DNA from 2 places in the Mesorhizobium opportunistum WSM2075 genome. Region 1 is predicted to be linked to the other one. Evidence: predicted binding sites of a transcription regulator. Region 1 holds the regulator's gene; the other holds the start of a gene.
What was found. The regulator PhoB, encoded in region 1, activates phosphate uptake and scavenging genes when phosphate is short. The targets are predictions, from matches to a motif close to TGTCATNNANCTGTCAT.
Positions count from the first base shown of each region.

Region 1 (7,381 bases):
CTGATCAAGGCTTCGTGGAAGACCGACATCCAGGCCGACGGCAAGCCTATCTACGCCGGCGAGTAACATCTTCTGGAGGAGCGCCGCGCCCGCGGCGCTCCTTTTCCTTCAACTCGAACGAGCCGAGCTTGACATGAGTGCTGTCCAGGAAGCCTTGCCAGCCATTCGAGGTTCGCGCGACGCTATCGTCAGGCGGTTTGCGCTGACAGACGCGATCTTCCACGCAATGACCCGCGCCGCCGCGATATTGGTGCTGGTGCTGCTCGGCGGCGTCGCGATCTCGCTGTTTGCCGGCTCCTGGCAAGCCCTCTCGACCTTCGGCTTCTCGTTCCTGACCAGCGAAAGCTGGAATCCGGTGACGGAGAAATTCGGCGCGCTGGCGCCGATCTACGGTACCATCATCACCTCGGCAATCGCCATCCTGATCGCCGTGCCGCTCGGCATCGGCATCGCCATCTTCCTCACCGAGCTTTGCCCGCGCCCGCTGCGGCGCCCGATCGGCATGGCGGTGGAATTGCTGGCCGGCATTCCCTCGATCATCTACGGCATCTGGGGCCTGTTCGTGCTGGCGCCGTTCCTGCAGACCACGGTGCAGCCGTTCATCATCAGCGTGTTCCACGGTATCCCGGGCCTCGGCAGCCTGTTTGCCGGCCCGCCCTACGGCATCGGCCTGCTGACATCGTCGATGATCCTTGCCATCATGGTGCTGCCTTTCATCACCTCGATCACCAAGGACGTCTTCGACACGGTGCCTCCGGTGCTGAAGGAATCGGCCTACGGCATCGGCTGCACGACGTGGGAAGTGACCCGCCGCGTCGTCATTCCCTACACGCGGATCGGCATCATGGGCGGCGTCATGCTCGGCCTTGGCCGCGCGCTCGGCGAAACCATGGCGGTGACCTTCGTCATCGGCAACGCGCACCGCATCTCGACATCGCTGTTTGCGCCCGCAACGACGATCTCCGCGACCATCGCCAACGAATTCACCGAAGCGGTCGGCGATCTCTACACGTCTTCGCTGGTGGCGCTCGGCCTGATCCTGTTCGTCATCACTTTCCTGATCCTTGCCATCGCACGCTACATGCTGATGCGCATCGACGCCCGCACCGGAGCCTGACCGATGTCGACAGCCACGTCGCTTCACCAGAGCCGCAAGCGCAAGAATGGCGTGATGATGACGCTGTGCGTCGCCGCGGCCGGCATCGGCCTTGCCTGGCTGGCGCTCATTCTCGGCGCCCTGCTCTACAAGGGCCTGTCGGGCGTCAATCTTTCGGTCTTCACGGAAATGACCCCGCCGCCCGGCGATGCCGGCGGCCTGCTCAACGCCATCTACGGCAGCATCGTGATGACCGTCATCGGCATCATCGTCGGCACGCCGATCGGTGTGCTGGCCGGCACCTACATGGCCGAATACGGCCGCTTTTCGAAGCTCACCACCGTTGTGCGCTTCATCAACGATATCCTTCTGTCGGCGCCGTCGATCATCATCGGCCTGTTCGTCTACGAATTGATGGTTCGGCCGATGGGGCATTTCTCGGCGATGGCCGGCGCCGTCGCGCTGGCTATTCTGGTTATCCCCGTCGTCGTGCGCACCACCGAGGACATGCTCAATTTGGTGCCCAACGCCTTGCGCGAAGCCGGCACCGCGATCGGCGCGCCGCGCTGGGTGGTGATCCGCTCGGTCGCCTACCGCGCCGCGCTTTCCGGCATCGTCACCGGCATATTGCTGGCCATTGCCCGTATCTCCGGCGAGACGGCACCGCTGCTGTTCACCGCGCTCAACAACCAGTTCTGGTCGAGCAATCTCAACGCGCCGATGGCCAGCCTGCCTGTCACCATCTTCCAGTTCGCTCTCAGCCCCTACGAGGAATGGCAGCAACTGGCCTGGACCGGCGCACTCATAATTACATTGACGGTTCTCGCGCTCAGCATCTTTGCGCGCAGCCTGACCGGACGCAGAGAGGACAAATGAGCCAGATGTTGTCTCCAGACATGACGATCGCCGCCGAGGCAGCCGCCAAGGCAAAGATCGAGGTCAAGAACCTCAATTTCTACTACGGCCAGTCGAAGGCGCTGAAGGACATCACGCTGTCGCTGCCCGAACGCAGCGTCACCGCCTTCATCGGACCGTCGGGCTGCGGAAAGTCGACGCTGCTGCGCGTCTTCAACCGCATCTACGAGCTCTATCCCAGGCAGACCGCCGAGGGCCAGGTGCTGCTCGACGGCAAGAACGTTCTCGACCGTTCGCAGGACCTCAACCTCTTGCGCACCAAGATCGGCATGGTGTTCCAGAAGCCGACGCCGTTCCCGATGTCGATCTATGAGAACATCGCCTTCGGCGTCAGGCTCTACGAGAAGATCAGCAAGGCCGAGATGGACGGCCGCGTCGAGCAGGCGCTGAAGCGCGCGGCGCTCTGGACCGAGGTCAAGGACAAGCTCAATGCCAGCGGCCTCAGCCTTTCGGGCGGCCAGCAGCAGCGGCTCTGCATTGCCCGTACCGTGGCGGTGAAGCCGGAAGTCATCCTGCTCGACGAGCCGGCCTCGGCGCTCGATCCGCTGTCGACCGCCAAGATCGAGGAGCTGATCGACGAATTGCAGGCCGACTACACGATCGTCATCGTCACCCACAACATGCAGCAGGCGGCGCGCGTGTCGAAGCAGACGGCCTTCATGTACCTGGGCGAACTGGTCGAGTTCGACAAGACGGAGAAGATCTTCACGTCGCCCCGCGAGAAGCGCACGCAGGACTACATCACCGGCCGCTTCGGCTGATCGCACGCATACGAGGACCAGGATCATGGCCGAACACACGGTTGCAGCCTTCGACGAAGATCTCGGACAGATCAGCAGGCTGATCAGCGACATGGGCGACCTCGCCGGCTCGATGGTCGGCGGTGCCACCAAGGCGCTGCTGAACTCCGACAATGCGCTCGCCCAACGCGTCGTCTCCGATGACGCGATCATGGATGCGCGCCAGCGCGAGCTGGACGACCGCGCCATCACGCTGATCGCCAAGCGCCAGCCGATGGCCGACGATCTGCGCCATGTCGTCGGCTCGATCCGCATGGCCGGCGATCTCGAACGCATCGGCGACCTTGCCAAGAACATCGCCAAGCGCGTCGGCACGGTCGGGCTCTCCGCCACGCCGCGCGACCTGTCGCACTCCATCGACGCGATGGCGCAGCTGGTGCTGATCCAGGTTCAAGGTGTCATCGAGGAATATGCGGCGCGTGATGCCGCGGCACTGGCGAAGCTGCGCGCCGCCGACGAGCGCATCGATGTCAAATACACCTCGGTGTTCCGCGAACTGCTGACCTACATGATGGAAGATCCGCGCAACATCACCGCCTGCACGCATCTTTTGTTCTGTGCCAAGAACCTCGAACGCATCGGCGACCACGTGACCAACATCGCCGAGAATGCGTATTATGTGCTGACCGGCACGCAGCTGCCCGCCAATCGTCCGAAGCAGGACGAAACCGCGATGTCGGCGCCGGCGGCATAGCAGGGGTGACCAGCCGATGATCGCGCCACGCATCATGGTGGTGGAGGATGAGGAGCCGTTAGGGGTGCTGCTCCGCTACAATCTGGAATCGGAAGGTTACCAGGTCGAGGTGGTGACGCGCGGCGACGAGGCGGAGATCCGCCTGCAGGAGAACGTGCCCGACCTTCTGGTGCTCGACTGGATGGTGCCGGCGGTGTCCGGCATCGAACTCTGCCGGCGCCTGCGAATGCGGCCCGAGACCGAGCGGCTGCCGATCATCATGCTGACCGCGCGGGGCGAAGAAAGCGACCGTGTACGTGGACTCTCCACAGGCGCCGACGACTATCTGGTCAAGCCGTTCTCGACGCCGGAGTTCATGGCCCGCGTCAAGGCGTTGCTGCGCCGCGCCAAACCGGAAGTGCTGTCCAGCGTGCTCAAGGTCGGCGACATCGTGCTCGACCGCGAATCGCACCGCGTCTACCGCAAGAAGAGCGAGATCCGGCTCGGGCCGACCGAGTTCCGCCTGCTCGAATTCATGATGCGCCATCCCGGCCGGGTGTTCTCGCGCAGCCAGCTGCTCGACAATGTCTGGGGCGAGACGATCTACATCGACGAGCGCACGGTCGACGTGCATGTCGGGCGGCTGCGCAAGGCGGTCAACAATGGCCGCATGCCCGATGTCATTAGAACCATTCGTGGGGCGGGCTACGCGATCCGGGAAGATTAGGTTCTTCGGCGCGGAAGGTTAGACAGTCGGATTTCGTGCTTAAGCCGGATCGCTTTACCTTGGCGATCAGCGAAAACGTCCATTGCTTCGTCATCCACGGGCGGAGCAAGGAGCGAAGCGACGCGGCGTAGACCCGAGGATCCACGCCGCGACTTTGAAGCGTTGCCTCGGTGCGGAATTCTGCTCCGCTGCACTCCGTGGCCAAGGTCGCGGCATGGATCCCAGGGTCTCCGCGACGGAGCTTCGCTCCTGCTCCGCCCAGGGATGACGAAGTCGTGAGGCTTTGTCCAACCCACGGATGTTACGATGGCTTCGATTTCACGCCACGTTCTTCCCAGCCGCGCCTGCTCTCGCCTGCACGCCCGGCGCGAATATTTCCTGATCGACGAAGGTCAGAGCGCGCATGGCGCAGCCTTCGCGGATCAGCGGCAGTTCGTTAGGCTCGGTGTCGAAGGAGATCGATTTCGAGTGCTGGCCGCCGGCGGTCTGTGCAATCGCCTCGCGCAAGGCCGGCTCGATCAGGTCGAAGGCGGCGGCGCTGACGCCGACCATGGCGACCGGGGCGGGATCGATCAGCGCGAACAGGCTGCCGAGGCCATAGCCGAGCGCCTCGCCGGCCTTGCGATAGGCCTGGCGCTCCGGCCCGTCCTTCTCGCGCGCCGAGGCCGCCAGTGCCCGCATGTCGGCGTCGCTGACGTCGACCGGTTCGGTGTCCTCGCCAAGCTGTCTCGCGCTTCGCCAGATGGCGTAGTTGCCGGCATAGGCCTCGACGCAGCCGCGCCGTCCGCAGCGGCAGAGCGCGCCGCCCGGCCGGTGGATCATGTGGCCGAACTCGCCGCCCGAGGAATGGGTACCGGTGAACAGTTCGCCCTTCAGCACCAGGCCCATGCCGATGCCGTGAGACAGCAGAATGGCGATGAAGTCGTCGCGGTAGCGCTCGGGATCGCGCCAGCGCAGCGCCACCGCCATCATGTTGCAGTCGTTTTCCATGGTGGCGGGGATGCCGAACTCGGCTTCGAATATGTCGGCGAAGGCGATGTCGGTCTGCGGCGTGATCGGCGACCACAGCATGGCGCGCGCCTCGGTGTCGGTGATGCCCTGGATGGCCAGTGCGATGCGGGCGACGCTGCGGACATCGATGTCGGGATCGTCTATGCGGCGCCGCACGATGGCGACGCATTCGCCGATCAGCGCCTCGCGCGACATGGTCAGCGTGTCCAGCCGGCGCTGTTCCTCCGATATCACCTGGCCGGCATAGTCGATGACGGCGACCGACAGGAAATTCAGCGACAGCACCACGGTCATCACCGCCGCCGCCTCCGGGTTGAGTGTGAGGCCGACCTGCGGCCTGCCGCGTTTCAGCGCCCCGGCCTCGCTCGGCTTGCCCTCGGTCAGGACGCCTTCGCCGATCAGGTCGGAGGAGATCGCCGAGATGGTCGAGTGGCTGAGGCCGGTGGTGGCGGCGATCTCGGTGCGCGAAGGCTGACCGGCACGGCGCACGGCCGAGATCACCATGGCGCGGTTGCGCCGGCGCAGATCGTCGTGGCGGATTCCGACCGACATGTTTCCCGCATCCTCCCAGTCGCCGCGGCCTTTCGTGCCTCCCGAAGGCCGCCAGCGAAGCCACCAAATACTGGCAGAAGCGCCCCACGCTGTCATTATTTATTCCGGAGCTCGAAAAAAAGTTCACGGCACCTCAAAATCCATCAGAATCATTGTTGACAGTGTTCCGGTGATGGACCAGTGTTTTTTCGAGGCTCGAAAAAATAGGGCCTTTGTGCCGGCCTTAGGGCCAGTTTGGTCGCGCCATACGCGGCGCAGGGAGGAATATCATGAAGAAATTCACAGCCGCCATCCTGGCGGGTGTCGCCATGTCGCTGACGCTTGCGTCGGTCGCGCAGGCGAAGGACAAGGTCATCGGCGTTTCCTGGTCCAATTTCCAGGAAGAGCGCTGGAAGACCGACGAGGCCGCGATGAAAAAAGCGATCGAGGCCGCCGGCGACAAGTACATCTCCGCCGACGCGCAGTCCAATCCCGGCAAGCAGCTCACCGATGTCGAAAGCCTGATCTCGCAAGGCGCCAATTCGCTGATCATCCTGGCGCAGGATGCCTCGGCCATCGGCCCGGCGGTGCAGAAGGCGCTGGACGAAGGCATTCCGGTCGTCGGTTATGACCGCCTGATCGAGAACAAGGACGTCTTCTACCTGACCTTCGACAACAAGGAAGTCGGTCGCTTGCAGGCCAGCGCGGTGTTCAAGGCCAAGCCGGAAGGCAACTACGTCTTCATCAAGGGCTCGGGTGCCGATCCGAATGCCGACTTCCTGTTCTCGGGCTCGATGGAAGTGCTCAAGGAAGCCATCGACAGCGGCAAGATCAAGAATGTCGGCGAAGCCTATACGGACGGCTGGCTGCCCGCCAACGCCCAGAAGAACATGGAACAGTTCCTGACCGCCAACGACAACAAGGTCGACGCGGTGGTCGCGGCCAATGACGGCACCGCAGGCGGCGTCGTCGCGGCGCTGACGGCGCAAGGCCTTGCCGGCACCGTGCCGGTGTCCGGCCAGGACGGCGACCATGCGGCACTCAACCGCATCGCGCTCGGCACCCAGACCGTGTCGGTGTGGAAGGACGCGCGCGAACTCGGCAAGAATGCCGCCGAGATCGCCTCGCAGCTGGCCGACGGCAAGAAGATGGCAGACATCGCCGGTGCGAAGGACTTCACGACGCCTGGCGGCAACACCGTCAAGTCGCTGTTCCTGACACCGGTTGCGATCACCAAGGACAATCTCAACGTGGTCATCGACGCCGGCTGGATCAAGAAGGACGAGGTCTGTGCAGGCGTCGCCGCCGGCAGCGTCGCGGCCTGCAACTGATCTCGAAGACGTCAGACAATGAAACGCCGCGGCTGTCAGGCCGCGGCGTTTTTTCAGGAAGATTTGTGTTTCCGCCGCGGGCGGGTAACTTCTAGGCTCTATTCCGGCATCCGCGTCAGACGGCAAGCCGGCGGGAGGATTTCATGACCGACACGACCTCAAATGCACCGGCCGACACCGCGCGGGCATCGGAACTTGGCGCGGTCGCCCGGTTTCTGAAGGCAACCGAACTCGACACACGCATGCTTGGCATGGTCGGTGCGCTGCTGGTCATCTGGATCGGCATTCACATCCTGT
Region 1 is NC_015675.1:1,484,019-1,491,399, forward strand. It holds gene pstS (phosphate ABC transporter substrate-binding protein PstS) at 1-66, shown strand, start outside; gene pstC (phosphate ABC transporter permease subunit PstC) at 134-1,117, shown strand; gene pstA (phosphate ABC transporter permease PstA) at 1,121-1,972, shown strand; gene pstB (phosphate ABC transporter ATP-binding protein PstB) at 1,969-2,772, shown strand; gene phoU (phosphate signaling complex protein PhoU) at 2,798-3,505, shown strand; gene phoB (phosphate regulon transcriptional regulator PhoB) at 3,522-4,211, shown strand; gene MESOP_RS07135 (ROK family protein) at 4,530-5,774, opposite strand; gene xylF (D-xylose ABC transporter substrate-binding protein) at 6,044-7,084, shown strand; gene MESOP_RS07145 (sugar ABC transporter permease) at 7,228-7,381, shown strand, end outside.

Region 2 (7,381 bases), 880 kb from region 1:
GATGATTTTGCGATCTGGATACTCCTCAACCAGAGTTTGAAGTTCTGAGAACCGGAACGTGTCTTGTTCAATGAGAACAATCGAGTGCATTGGTGGATCGATTTCGATCGCGATTCGGGCCGACCCTGGTGTCGTGATTTCCTCTGGCTCAGCAAAATCCGGCCCGAATAGCGGCAAACCGGGGCGCACTTCGGTGCGAGTGCCAGAACCAGCAAATGCGTCGATGTAGATGCAAGCAAAATCCTGATTTCGAAGCGCAATCGAAAACGCCTGCAAATACTCTTGCAGACATTTCAATTTTCTCGACGTGTCAGGTCCCCCAAAGACATGTTTTGCCAAATTTAACATCCCCGCCCAAGCGCACTATCCAACCTCGAAAATGGGCAAGTGTCTAGCCAATTTGGCGTTCGAGGAACGAGCAATGTAGCCCCGAAAAGTACCCCTTATCTCTTCAACAAAGTATCTAAAGCAAATGCAACAAGCTGAAACGCGCGCATGAACCATCTATAAGGGCCTGTAACGACTTCGTCGCGCTGGGCGGCGAAGTAGCGGCCAAGGAAGCCGGCAAGGCACGCGACGAAGGCAAGGAATATGTCGTCCAGGACGGCGACATCATGCTGTTCAAGTTCAACACGTGATGCTCGCACGCTGGGCATCCAAAGCATCGTCGCCATCCTGCGGCGATGCACCATCGGCGTATCTCCGAGCCCTGTGCCATCCCGTCCAATGGCCACTTGTCTTGATTTTGTCATGGCACGGGTCTAAGCGGCAGGCACACGCTCGGCGCATGCGACGAAGAGCCGTGCAATCCGACATCAATCCAAACGCCCTTTAATCCAGCAGGGGAGATCCGGCGATGATCAAGGCCTTCGTCGTCGACAATGATCGCCTGCGCCTCACCGACGACCTCCAGGCCAATGGCGACAAGGTGGTCTGGGCCGATCTCGTCAATCCGACCAAGGAGGAAGAGGCCACCATCGAAAGCTGGCTCGGCATCGCCATCCCGACCCGCGAGGAGATGGAGGAGATCGAGATTTCCAGCCGCCTCTACATCGAGGACGGCGCCTACTTCATGACCGCCACTCTGCCCGCCCAGACCGAGGTCGACGATCCCCTGATGTCGCCGGTCACGTTCGCGCTTGCCGGCAACAGGCTGATCACCGTTCGCTACCACGAACCGAAGGCGTTCAAGACCTTTCCGCTGCGCGCGGAGAAGGCGGCGACCGGATGCACCAGCGGCGACACCATCCTGATCGGCCTGCTGGAAGCGATCGTCGATCGCCTTGCCGACATTCTCGAGCGCGCCGGCCGTGACGTGGAAGTGATCTCGCGTGACATCTTCCAGGCGACCTCGACCAAGGCGTCGAAGCGCAACCGCGACTTCCAGGAGCTGCTGAAAGCCATCGGCCGCAAGGAGGACATCGCCTCCTCCGTGCGCGACAGCCTGATCTCGCTGCAGCGCCTCGCCGGTTTCCTCGCCCATGTCGCCACCCAGACCAGGATGAGCAAGGATATTCGCGCCCGCATCAAGACCTTGTCGCGCGACGTGCTGTCGCTTGCCGACCACGCCACCTTCCTGTCGCAGAAGATCTCCTTCCTGCTCGACGCCACGCTCGGCATGATCTCGATCGAGCAGAACGCCATCATCAAGATCTTCTCGGTTGCCGCCGTCATCTTCCTGCCACCAACGCTGGTCGCCTCCATCTACGGCATGAATTTCGATGTCATTCCCGAGCTGAAATGGCAGCTTGGCTATCCCTTCGCCATCGGCCTGATGATCCTGTCGGCGATCCTGCCCTTCTGGTATTTCCGCCGCCGCGGCTGGCTTTGATCGGTTCGCCACGGGCGGACTGCCTGTTGCTGGCGCACCAGAAATAACTTGACCAAACCGCGCCCGGCCTGCATCCGGGATGCCCGATCCCTGGGGATCGCGGATTCCTGAGCCGGATTTCAGACCATGACTGCAAAAACCTGGGCCTATGAGGACTTCGTCGAGGGCATCTCGCTCGACCTCGGCACCAAGCTGGTAAGTGCCGCCGAGATCGTCGAATTCGCGCGGGAATTCGACGCCCAGCCGATGCATCTCGACGAGGAGGCCGGCAAGGCCAGCATCCTTGGCGGGCTGGCGGCCTCGGGCTGGCATACCTGCGCCATGTTCATGCGCATGCTGTGCGATGCCTTCCTGCTGGACTCCACCTGCCAGGGCGCGCCCGGCGTCGACCAGGTCAAATGGAAGAAGCCGGTCCTGGCCGGCGACCAGCTCACCGGCAGCCTCGTGGTCATCGCCAGGCGCCTGTCGAAATCGAAACCGCAACTGGGCTTCGTCACCATGCGCAGCGAACTGTTCAACCAGCGCGGCGAAAGCGTTTTCGAGCTTGAGAATTCCGTCATGTTCCTCACGCGTGAGGCCGCGGGGAGCTTGGCATGACCCTGGACGAATTCTTCCGCATCGGCACCACCGTGACGCTGGGCTCGCACACATTCGAGCCCGAGGCGATCAAGGCCTTCGCCCGCAAATACGACCCGCAGATCTTCCATGTCGACGAGGAAGCCGCCAGGAAGAGCGTGCTCGGCGGCCTCTGCGCGTCCGGCTGGCATACCGCCGCCACCTGGATGAAACTCAATCTCGAAGCCGGCATGGACACCGGGGGCGCTGCCTGGAACGGCCCCGGCATGGTCCCCGAATTCGGCCCCTCGCCCGGCTTCAAGAACCTGAAATGGCTGAAGCCAGTCTACGCCGGCGAGACCGTCACCTTCACGCGCACCGCCCTTTCCCACCGCCCGATCGCCTCGCGCCCCGGCTGGCGCCTGCTGGCACTGCGCTGCGAGGCCTTCGCCTCGGCCGGCGACAAGGTGCTGGAGTTCGAGAGCGCCGTGCTGGTGAGGACGGAGTAGCGGCGCTGGGCGCTCTTCCTTCTCCCCTTGCGGGAGAAGGGAAGAACTGCTCCCTCAATGCCCCTCGAACCCGATCAGCGTCCGCACCGGCACGCCAAGCGCTTCCAGCTTGGCGCGCCCGCCGAGGTCTGGCAGGTCGATGACGAAGCAGGCGGCGAGGATATCGGCGCCGATCTGGCGCAAGAGCTTGACCGCCGCCTCCGCCGTGCCGCCAGTGGCGATCAGGTCGTCGACGAGGATCACCTTCTCTCCAGGGGCAACGCCGTCCTTGTGCATCTCCATCTCGTCGAGCCCGTATTCCAGGCTGTAGGCGACGCGCACGGTCTCGTAGGGCAGCTTGCCCTTCTTGCGGATCGGCACGAAGCCAGCCGAGAGCTGGTGGGCGACGGCGCCGCCAAGGATGAAGCCGCGCGCCTCGATACCGGCGATCTTGTCGATCTTCTGGCCGGCATAGGGATGCACCAGCTCGTCGATGGCGCGGCGGAAGGCGCGCGCATTGCCAAGCAGCGTGGTGATGTCGCGAAACAGGATGCCGGGCTTGGGATAGTCCGGAATGGTGCGGATCGACGCCAGCAGCGTGTCTTCGAGCGAGGGTTTCATGAGACGGCTCTCCGGATGATCCAACTGACACGCGTGAAAGGCGGCAGGGTCCAATCGTAACCCGGCGCGACCGACAACGGCTAGCGCGATGTGGCGGCTGAGACAAGCCGCATCGGCGAGGGATCGATCTCGCCGACCCAGCCATATTCCGCATCCGCATGATCCGCGATGGTCCGCCCGACCCCGACTATCTGAAACGGAGATTGGAGCGCGACAATTGTCCGATCGAACTGCAGCCCATCAGCTTCATGCCGCGTTCGACCTCGACCCGCATCTGCTCGAGCGCCCTTTCGACACCCGGTTGGCCGGCCGCCGCCAGAGGAAACATATAGTAACGGCCAATGCCGACGGCCTTGGCCCCGAGCGACAGTGCCTTCAGCACATGGGTGCCGCGCTGCACACCACCATCCATGATGACGTCGATCTTGTCGCCGACGGCATCGACGACCTCGGCAAGCTGGTCGAATGCCGCCCGCGAGCCATCCAACTGCCGCCCGCCATGGTTGGACAGTACGATGCCGCTGCAGCCGATATCGACGGCGCGTCTGGCATCCTCCACCGACATGATACCCTTGAGGCAGAACGCACCCGACCACTGCCTGACCATCTCGGCGACATCGTCCCAGGTCATCGACGGATCGAGCATCTCGGTGAAATAGCGGCTGATCGACATCGTGCCGCCGCCCATGTCGACATGTTCGTCGAGCTGCGGCAACTTGAAGCCCTCATGGGTGAAATAGTTGACTGCCCAAGCCGGCTTCAGCGCGAACTGCGCCATGCCGGCAAGGTTGAGTTTGAAGGGAATGGCAAAGCCAGTGCGCTTGTCGCGTTCGCGATTGCCCCCGGTGATGCTGTCGACGGTCAGCATCATCACTTCTACGCCAACCTGCTTTGCCCGCTGTATCATCGCCCGGTTGAGGCCGCGATCTCGGTGGAAGTAGAACTGGTAGATCTGCGGGCTGCCGCTGATCCTGCGCACCTCCTCGAGGCTGACGGTGCCGAGCGTGGAAACACCGAACATCGTGCCGTATTTGGCCGCGGCTTTGGCGACCGCCCTTTCGCCCTGATGGTGGAAAAGCCGCTGCAGGGCAGTCGGCGAGCAATAGAACGGCATAGCCAATTTCTGGCCCATGACGGTCACCGACATGTCGATCTCGCTCACCCCGCGCAGGACGTTGGGGACCAGGTCACAGCTTTCGAAACTTGCGGTGTTGCGGCGATAAGTGACCTCGTCATCGGCCGCGCCATCGATGTAATTGAAGATCGGGCCCGGCAGCTTTCGCTGTGCCATCCGCCGGAAATCGGAAAAATTGTGACAGTCGCTGAGCCGCATCATCGATTTCCAAGGCCATGGCGGACGAAGCCTTTGCCACTGTTGAAATATCAACCAGATGCGGCCATGCCAACGGACTAATTGCTGAACTCCCCATAGAGCACGGCCGTGAACACGAAAAGGGGCGCCTGAAGCGCCCCTCTCTGCCGAGATTGCCGACGAACGCTACATGCCGAGGTCGGAACGCAGCTCGGCCCTGGCCACCTCATATTCGGCCTTGAAATCGTCCCGGTTGAGCAGGACCGCGGCAATGACGCTGCCGGAAATCTTGCCCATCTCGACATCGGACGGATAATGGATGCCGCCGACAATGCGGTTGTGGGCGTATTCGGCTGCGCGCGCCATGATCTCGGCGCGCCTCTCCGGAACCATGTCGGCAAGGATGATGCCCATCATGGTGCCGACAGTGGCGTGGCCGGACGGCCAGGAGCCGGAGCTCGACAGCTTGACCGCCGGCTTGACGAGCTCGCTGAGCTGGTGCGGGCGCGGACGCTTCCAGATATCCTTGGCCGGGTCGACGACAGCACCTTCGGTGGCCACGACGCGATCGAAGAAGGCGCTGAATTTCGGCAGCTTTTCCGCACTGAAATTCGGCCCCATCACATCGGCGAAGCGCCAGACATTCTCCTCGGCATCGGCGACGGCACGGACCTCCATTTCGGGCGTGCGCGTCACCTGCAGCGTCAGCACCTCGCCGAGTTCGGCCTTGGTCTCGGCCGAATCGTTCGCCGGTGGAGGCGGCAGGATCATCGTCAGGTCGACATCCTTGTTGGTGACGAAGGGTTTTGCGTCTTCGGCCTGGGCGGCCGAGCCGATGACCAGCAGCAGCAGACCAGCCGCGAGCGATGCGTATTTCTTCATGGAGCGATCCTTTGTTCGAGAATGCCGCAGGATCGCCAGATGCGGTGACGGCCATGTGACATGACCGTAACCGGACGCAAAAAGGGCGCCTCTCGGCGCCCCCTGCATTTCGCTATGTCCGCCCGCTCAGTGGGCGATGCCTTCCCACACCTTGCGCTTGGTCAGATAGACCAGCGCGCCGAACAGCAGCAGGAACACCAGCACGCGGAAACCCATTTTCTTGCGGTCTTCCATGTGCGGCTCGGCGGCCCATGTCAGGAAGGCGGCCACGTCGCGGGAATACTGGTCGACGGTCTGCGGCGAGCCGTCATCATAGGTCACCTGGCCGTCGGAGAGCGGCTTGGGCATCTTCAGCGACACGCCCGACATGAAATACGGATTGTAGTGCGTACCCTCCGGGATGACCATTCCAGCCGGCGGCGTCTGGTCGTAGCCGGTCAGCAGCGAATGGATATAGTCGGGGCCGCCCGCGTCATACTGGGTGAAGATGTCGAAGACGAACTGCGGAAAGCCGCGCTCGACGCCGCGCGCCTTGGCCAGCAGCGACATGTCCGGCGGCGCAGCGCCACCGTTGGAGGCAGCGGCAGCTTCTTCGTTGGCGAACGGCGCCGGGAAATGGTCTGACGGCTTGCCGGGACGGTCGAACATGTCGCCGGCATCGTTGGGGCCGTCATGAATGGTGTATTCGGCGGCCAGCGTCTTGATCTGGGCGTCACTGTAGCCGAGGTCCGACAGCGTGCGGAACGCTACCAAATTCATCGAATGGCAGGCCGAGCAGACTTCCTTGTAGACCTTCAGGCCGCGTTGCAGCTGCGCCTTGTCATAGGTGCCGAACGGGCCGGTGAAGCTCCAGCTCATCTCCTTCGGCTCGTCGATCGGGAAATGCGTCGGTGCGGCTGCATTGTGCGCCTCTTCGGCGGCGAATGCCCAAGTGCCTCCAGTTCCAACGCCGGCGGCCACAAGGCCGATCAGCGCCAGCGAGGTGAGAATCTTTTTCATGCCAAATCCCCTTAGATTCTCTACCGCTCTGTCTTCCTGTTTGAGCATGATCTCTGGACAAACGGTTCCGTTTGTCCGGGAAAACCGGTTCCCACTTTTCGGGATCATGCTCTAGCCCTTGGTCTCTGGTGCGGCCGTGGCGCCCGCCGGATGCCCGCTGCCGCCCTTGTTCTTCTCGAGCACCGCCTCGGTGATCGAATTCGGCACCCTGCGTGGCGTCTCGATCAGGCCCAGCACCGGCAGCGCGATCAGGAAGAAGGCGAAGTAGAACAGCGTCGCCATCTGCGCCATGAACACATAGCTGCCTTCCGCCGGCTGCGAGCCCAGCCAGCCGAGCAGGATGGCATCGGCCACGAACAGCCAGAAGAACAGCTTGTACCAGGGCCGGTAGACCGCCGAGCGCACCTTGGAGGTGTCGAGCCACGGCACCAGGAACAACATGACGATGGCGCCGAACATGCACAGCACGCCGCCGAGCTTGGAGTTGATCGGCCCGATGTTGAAGGTGATGGCGCGCAGGATCGCGTAGAACGGCAGGAAGTACCATTCCGGCACGATATGGGCCGGGGTCTTCAGCGGGTTGGCGACCGTATAATTGTCCGGATGGCCGAGATAGTTCGGCAGGTAGAAGACGAAATAGGCGAAGAAGAACAGGAACACGATCATGCCGAACGCGTCCTTGATGGTCGCGTA
Region 2 is NC_015675.1:2,368,854-2,376,234, reverse strand. It holds gene MESOP_RS33540 (three-Cys-motif partner protein TcmP) at 1-348, opposite strand, end outside; partial or broken gene MESOP_RS33535 (DUF933 domain-containing protein) at 513-638, shown strand; gene corA (magnesium/cobalt transporter CorA) at 857-1,831, shown strand; gene MESOP_RS11345 (MaoC family dehydratase) at 1,958-2,428, shown strand; gene MESOP_RS11340 (MaoC family dehydratase) at 2,425-2,895, shown strand; gene MESOP_RS11335 (adenine phosphoribosyltransferase) at 2,950-3,495, opposite strand; gene MESOP_RS11330 (alpha-hydroxy acid oxidase) at 3,683-4,828, opposite strand; gene MESOP_RS11325 (acid phosphatase) at 4,994-5,689, opposite strand; gene MESOP_RS11320 (cytochrome c1) at 5,816-6,688, opposite strand; gene MESOP_RS11315 (cytochrome b) at 6,800-7,381, opposite strand, start outside.
Region 2: MESOP_RS11325 (acid phosphatase) is a predicted target of PhoB. The motif match lies at 5,734-5,750, and genes of this name have one in related genera.